2 regions of the Streptomyces sp. NBC_00996 genome follow, and region 2 is predicted to be linked to the other one. Evidence: riboswitches for the same ligand, from Rfam matches in the RefSeq annotation. Region 2 holds a riboswitch; the other holds the start of a gene.
The links. Region 2 has a riboswitch for glycine ahead of gcvP (aminomethyl-transferring glycine dehydrogenase). Riboswitches for the same ligand answer to the same signal wherever they lie in the genome.
Positions count from the first base shown of each region.

Region 1 (3,402 bases), 5.9 Mb from region 2:
CAGACGAAGCTGCGGCCGAGGACCTCGACGATGCGGGCACCCGCCGAGGGCACGCCGAGGGAGGCCGACAGCACCTCCTCCAGTTCGTTGCCTGGCCATCCGCCGTGCGGATGGGGGTGCGCCTGTGCCGGGAAGTCGGGGAAGTCCATCTGTCTACCGCCTGCTGTGAACCGCTGTTCGGGTGCTCCGGTGTTCCGGCTGGCTAGGTTAGTGGGCTCGTACGGCCATCTCGTACGTCTGTTTCGTACGAGAGGGTCGCCGTCGGCTCGTACGGTCCTTCAGCCGCCGAAGTCGATCCGGCGCAGCACGTCCGCCGCGTCCCGGTCGATGAGGACCGCCGAGCCGCAGCCCTCCGGCAGGTCGCCCTTCTCCACGGAGCGCAGCAGCCGGGCGACCGCGCCGCGGTGGCGCGCGAACGCGTATCGCGACACGCCGCGGCCGCGCTCGCGCTGGCCCTCGAGGGCGGTTCCCGGTGTGACGTCGAGCAGCAGCAGGTGCAGCGCGCCGCCCCGGCGCCGGGCCTCGCGGGCGAGCCAGCGGCGCACCCAGGCCTGCGTACCGCAGTCATGCACGACGACTCCGGCACCGGAGCGCAGGGCGCGGCGCAGTCCGGCGTAGTGCGCGACGCGGACCAGGGGGCGGTAGACCGCGTACGGCAGCCATCGGATCATCCGCTCGTCCCAGCGGTCGCGGGTGTCCTGGGAGTCGATGCGCGCGCCCGTGACGGCCCGGCGCATCAGCGTCGACTTGCCGCTGCCCGGCAGCCCGGTGACCACGACGAGGTCGTACGCACCGAAGTGCAGCCCGTGCGGGCTGTGTCCCGCGCGGTCCCTGAGGTCGCGGACGACGGCCGTCGGCAGCGGGCCGCACGCCTCCCGGGCCGGGGCGGCGGGCTGCTCGGGCAGCGCGATGCCCGAGGTCGTGGCGTACGCGGTGGTGCTGTTCACCGTGATCGTCCTCCCCTTGGGTCTGGAGTCCCATCCCCGTCGAGTGTAAAGAGAAGGTAATGCGCGGTGCTTCTTGTTTGCGTACTCGGACTGCCACAGACCGGTCACAGATGCGGACTGCCGGGATCGGACGGCGCGTGCAATGATGTGCGCGCCAACTGCATACCGGCCGCTTGAATCCGCGCGGGAGAGTTCCCGGTCACGTACCACGTGCCGGGGCGCCGAAGGAGCAAGTCCCTCCCTTGAATCTCTCAGGCCCCGTTACCGCGCGGGCGAGGCACATCTGAAAAGCGGGCCGCTGACCAGTGGCTCCACCCAAGGTGCAAGTCAGGACCACCGTTTCGCGGGGTCGTGATGAACCTCTCAGGTTCCGATGACAGATGGGGAGGAACGACCTCGCCGTCATGCCTTGGGAGCCCCACCGATGAGCAGCAACGCACCCCGTCACACCGCGCTCGATGCCCTGCATCGTTCGCTGGGCGCGACGATGACCGACTTCGCAGGCTGGGACATGCCCCTGCGCTACGGCTCCGAGCGCGACGAGCACCTCGCCGTCCGTACGAAGGCCGGTCTCTTCGACCTCTCGCACATGGGCGAGATCACCGTCTCCGGCCCGCAGGCGGCCGAGCTCCTGAACCACGCCCTCGTCGGCAACATCGCCTCCGTCGGCGTGGGCCGCGCCCGCTACACCATGATCTGCCAGGCGGACGGTGGCATCCTCGACGACCTGATCGTGTACCGGCTGGCCGACACCGCTTACATGGTCGTCGCCAACGCCTCCAACGCGCAGGTCGTGCTGGACGCCTTGGTGGAGCGTGCCGCGGGCTTCGACGCGTCGGTGCGCGACGACCGTGACGCGTACGCGCTGATCGCCGTGCAGGGCCCCGAGTCCCCCGGCATCCTCAAGTCGCTCACCGACTCCGATCTGGACGGCCTCAAGTACTACGCGGGTCTGCCCGGCACGGTCGCGGGCGTCCCGGCACTGATCGCGCGCACCGGCTACACCGGCGAGGACGGCTTCGAGCTGTTCGTGAAGCCGGAGCACGCCGTCGAGCTGTGGCAGGCACTGACGAAGGCCGGCGAGGGCGTCGGCCTGGTCCCCTGCGGTCTGTCCTGCCGCGACACGCTGCGCCTGGAAGCGGGCATGCCGCTGTACGGACATGAGCTGAACACCTCGCTGACCCCCTTCGACGCCGGGCTCGGGCGGGTCGTGAAGTTCGAGAAGGAGGGCGACTTCGTGGGGCGTACCGCCCTGCAGGCCGCCGCCGAGCGCGCCGCCGAGAACCCGCCGCGGGTGCTCGTCGGCCTGATCGCCGAGGGCCGTCGCGTCCCGCGCGCCGGGTACCAGGTCGTCGCCGAGGGCAAGGTGATCGGCGAGATCACCTCCGGCGCCCCCTCCCCCACGCTGGGCAAGCCCATCGCGATGGCGTACGTCGACGCCGCGCACGCCGCTCCGGGCACGGCCGGGGTCGGTGTGGACATCCGGGGCAGCCACGAGCCGTACGAGGTCGTGGCGCTGCCGTTCTACAAGCGTCAGAAGTAGAGACTGAGCGCGGTCCACAAGGAGCCAAAAGCGACACCGCGCGCTTCTTCCCTGCTCATCGGCAGGTCCAGCAGTCCCCCATTCACCAGCACTGACCCGCGTACAGGAGAATTCAGGCCATGAGCAACCCCCAGCAGCTGCGCTACAGCAAGGAGCACGAGTGGCTGTCGGTCGCCGAGGACGGCGTCTCGACGGTCGGCATCACCGAGTTCGCGGCCAACGCGCTCGGCGATGTCGTCTACGCCCAGCTTCCGGAGGTCGGTTCCACGGTGACCGCGGGTGAGTCCTGCGGCGAGCTGGAGTCGACGAAGTCGGTCAGCGACCTGTACTCCCCGGTCAACGGCGAGATCACCGAGATCAACGAAGACGTGGTCAACGACCCGTCGCTGGTGAACTCCGCGCCCTTCGAGGGCGGCTGGCTGTTCAAGGTGCGCGTCGCCAAGGAGCCGGCCGACCTGCTCTCCGCCGATGAGTACACCGCCTTTTCCGCCGGCTGAGAGGTCGTAGAACATGTCGCTTCTGAACATGCCCCTGCACGAGCTGGACCCGGACGTCGCCGCCGCCGTCGACGCCGAGCTGCACCGCCAGCAGTCCACCCTGGAGATGATCGCCTCGGAGAACTTCGCTCCGGTCGCGGTCATGGAGGCCCAGGGCTCCGTCCTGACCAACAAGTACGCCGAGGGCTATCCCGGCCGCCGCTACTACGGCGGCTGCGAGCACGTCGACGTGGTCGAGCAGATCGCCATCGACCGCATCAAGGCGCTCTTCGGCGCCGAGCACGCCAATGTGCAGCCCCACTCGGGCGCCCAGGCCAACGCTGCCGCGATGTTCGCGCTGCTCAAGCCGGGCGACACCATCATGGGTCTGAACCTCGCGCACGGCGGGCACCTGACCCACGGTATGAAGATCAAC
Region 1 covers NZ_CP108723.1:7,627,896-7,631,297, reverse strand. The annotation lists gene OG390_RS35800 (enhanced serine sensitivity protein SseB) at 1-149, opposite strand, end outside; gene OG390_RS35795 (AAA family ATPase) at 279-953, opposite strand; glycine riboswitch at 1,122-1,224, shown strand; gene gcvT (glycine cleavage system aminomethyltransferase GcvT) at 1,372-2,490, shown strand; gene gcvH (glycine cleavage system protein GcvH) at 2,610-2,987, shown strand; gene glyA (serine hydroxymethyltransferase) at 3,001-3,402, shown strand, end outside.
Region 1: another riboswitch for glycine. It lies ahead of gcvT (glycine cleavage system aminomethyltransferase GcvT); the one in region 2 lies ahead of gcvP (aminomethyl-transferring glycine dehydrogenase).

Region 2 (3,402 bases):
CACCTGCGCGCAGATGTCGGCGACATGCTCCTCGAACACACCGTGCGTCGAGGGGTAGGTGATCATCAGCACCGCCAGCTCGTCGCGGTACTGCTCGATCTTGGCACGCAGATCCTCGACGTCGATCTCGCCGTCGTCCGAGGTCTTGACGACCACGACCTTCATGCCGGCCATCACGGCGCTCGCGGCGTTCGTGCCGTGTGCGGAGGACGGGATGAGGCAAACGGTTCGCTGCGCGTCGCCGTTGGCACGGTGGTAGCCACGCACGGCCAGCAGACCGGCCAGCTCGCCCTGCGAGCCGGCGTTCGGCTGGAGCGAGACCTTGTCGTAGCCGGTGACCTCGGCGAGCCGCTCCTCCAGCTCACGGATGAGCGTGAGGTAGCCCTGCGCCTGCTCGGCGGGCGCGAAGGGGTGCATCTGGCCGAACTCGGGCCAGGTGACCGGCTCCATCTCCGTGGTCGCGTTGAGCTTCATCGTGCAGGAGCCCAGCGGGATCATGCCGCGGTCGAGCGCGTAGTCGCGGTCGGAGAGCTTGCGCAGGTAGCGCAGCATCGCGGTCTCGGAGCGATGCTGGTGGAAGACCGGGTGGGCGAGGTAGCCGTCGGTGCGCAGCAGCTCGGCCGGCAGCGTGTCCAGCGCCGTCGCGTCCAGCGCCTCGATGTCGCCCTCGACGCCGAACGCGGTCCATACGCCGGCCAGTTGCTTGCGCGTGGTGGTCTCGTCGCAGGCGATCGACACGTGGTCGGCGTCCACGAGGTGGAGGTTGACACCGCCCACGCGCGCGGCGGCGACGGCGTCGGCGGCCTTGCCCGGCACCCGCACGGTCAGCGTGTCGAAGTACGCGCCGTGCACGACCTCGACCCCGCCCGCCGTCAGACCCGCGGCGAGGATCGTGGCGTACCGGTGCGTACGCCGCGCGATGGTCGTCAGGCCCTCGGGACCGTGGTAGACGGCGTACATACCGGCCATCACCGCGAGCAGCACCTGAGCCGTACAGATGTTGCTGGTCGCCTTCTCGCGGCGGATGTGCTGCTCACGCGTCTGCAGGGCCAGGCGGTACGCCTTGTGTCCGTCCGCGTCGACGGACACGCCGACGAGTCGCCCCGGAAGGCTGCGCGCGAAGGCCTCGCGCACCGCCATGTATCCGGCGTGCGGCCCGCCGAAGCCCATCGGCACACCGAAGCGCTGTGTCGTACCGACCGCGATGTCGGCGCCGAACTCGCCGGGCGAGGTGAGCAGGGTCAGGGCAAGCAGGTCGGCGGCGACGGTGACGACCGCGCCCAGCTCGTGTGCCTGCTCGATGATCGGCTTGAGGTCGCGTACGGCACCGGAGGCGCCCGGGTACTGGATCATTACGCCATTGATCTCACGCTCGGCGATCTCGGCGGGGATGCCCTCACTGAGGTCCGCCACGACGACCTCGACGCCGGTCGGCTCGGCGCGGGTCTCGATGACGGCTATGGTCTGCGGCAGGGCGTCCGCGTCGACCAGGAACAGACCCTTCTTGTTCTTGCCCATGCGCCGGGACAGTGCCATCGCCTCGGCGGCCGCGGTGCCCTCGTCGAGCAACGAGGCGCCGGAGGTCGGCAGCCCGGTCAGCTCGGCGACCACGGTCTGGAAGTTCAGCAGCGCCTCGAGACGGCCCTGCGAGATCTCCGGCTGGTACGGCGTGTAGGCGGTGTACCAGGCCGGGTTCTCCATGACGTTGCGCAGGATCACCGGCGGCGTGAACGTGCCGTAGTAGCCGAGGCCGACCATCGAGTCGAGCACCTGGTTGCGGTCCGCGAGGGAGCGCAGCTCGGCCAGCACCTCGGCCTCGGTGCGCGCGCCCGGCAGGTCCAGGGCGTCGGCGTTCTTGATGACGTCCGGGACCGCGGCGGCCGTCAGCTCGTCGAGCGAGCCGTACCCGACCTGCGCGAGCATCTTGGCCCGTGCCTCGGAGTCGGGCCCGATGTGGCGCTGCTCGAAGGGGATTCCCTGTTCGAGCTCGGAGAGCGGAATGCGATGGGCGGTCATTGCGGAGGCCTCCTGGTCTGACGCGACCTTCGAGGGGCACCCCGGCACGGGTACCCCGACGGCCTCCCCCTCTGTCATCTCAACCTGAGAGTTTCACCGGACCGTCCGCTGACGACCCGGTTTTCACCGTCGGTGAGAGCGGAGGCCATCGACGCCCGCCCTGCTTTCCAGAGTGACCTCGTCCGTGCGGTACGTGAGCCTGAGAGATTCCGGGGAGGATTTGCTCCTTCGGCGCCTCCGATGAAGTCTGGAGGACTCTCCCGCACGGGGTCAGCAGCCGCCTGCCAGCCTACCAGCGAGGACAAGAGCCCAACCTTCGAGTGGCCGCCTTCCTGAATGTGCTCTTTTGTAGTGCTTACGGATGAGTTGCGACCAAGAGGAGGGACCGTGCAGACCGACATCGATCCGCGCAACCTGATCGGCCGCAAGGCGTTCGACCGCAATGGCACCAAGATCGGCACGATCGACGAGGTCTACCTCGACGACGCGACCGGGATCCCGGAGTGGGCGGCCATACGCACGGGCCTGTTCAGCAGGGACGCCTTCGTGCCCCTGGAGCCCAGTGAACTCGTCGAGGGCGCCCTTCGCATCCCCTTCGACCGAGCCCTGATCAAGGACGCCCCCGACTTCGGCGTCGGACGCCACCTCTCCCCCGAGCAGGAACTCCAGCTCTACCACCACTACGGTCTCGATGTGGCGCCCGCTCCGCCCCCGCCGGACCGCGACTTCGGCCGACTCGCGGGCACGGAGGACGCCTGAGGTCCGGGGTCCGCGACCCGGGGCTCCGGATCCCGCAGTCTTCGTTCCACCAGAGGCAGCGATTCCGCCGGTTCCAGCTCCGGATCGTCGGTCCGGAGCGTCCGTACGCGCCCGGGCTCGGAGTAAGGCGTCTCGAACCGCACGGTGACCCGCCCGAGGCCGCTGCCCTGCACCCACCCGTGCCCGAACTCGGCATGCCGCACGTCGTGCCCGGCGGGCCACCTCCGCTCGGCGGGCGGCACATGTTCCTCGGAGGACTCCTGCTGCGTCTCCTCCGCGGAATGCTCTTGGATCGCCGGCTCCCCCGCGGCGGCCTGCGCCTGCGCATACGCCTGCGCGAACAGGTCCTCCTGTGTGTAGTCGGCGAGCCCGGTCACGCCCACACCCAGCAGCCGTACGCCACCGGTCGTGTCCACCGCCTCCAGAAGCCGCGCGGCGGCCTCCCGCACGACCGTCGAATCGTCCGTGGGTCCCCGCAGCGTCTCGGACCGGGTCAGCGTCGAGAAGTCGTACCTGCGCACCTTCAGGACGATGGTCCGCCCCGACAGCCCCGCCCCGCGCAGCCGCCGCACACACCGGTCGGCGAGCCGCTGCACCTCCAGGCCGACCCGCACCCGGTCATGGATG
Region 2 covers NZ_CP108723.1:1,771,489-1,774,890, forward strand. The annotation lists gene gcvP (aminomethyl-transferring glycine dehydrogenase) at 1-2,016, opposite strand, end outside; glycine riboswitch at 2,194-2,289, opposite strand; gene OG390_RS08595 (PRC-barrel domain-containing protein) at 2,404-2,775, shown strand; gene OG390_RS08600 (DNA polymerase IV) at 2,697-3,402, opposite strand, start outside.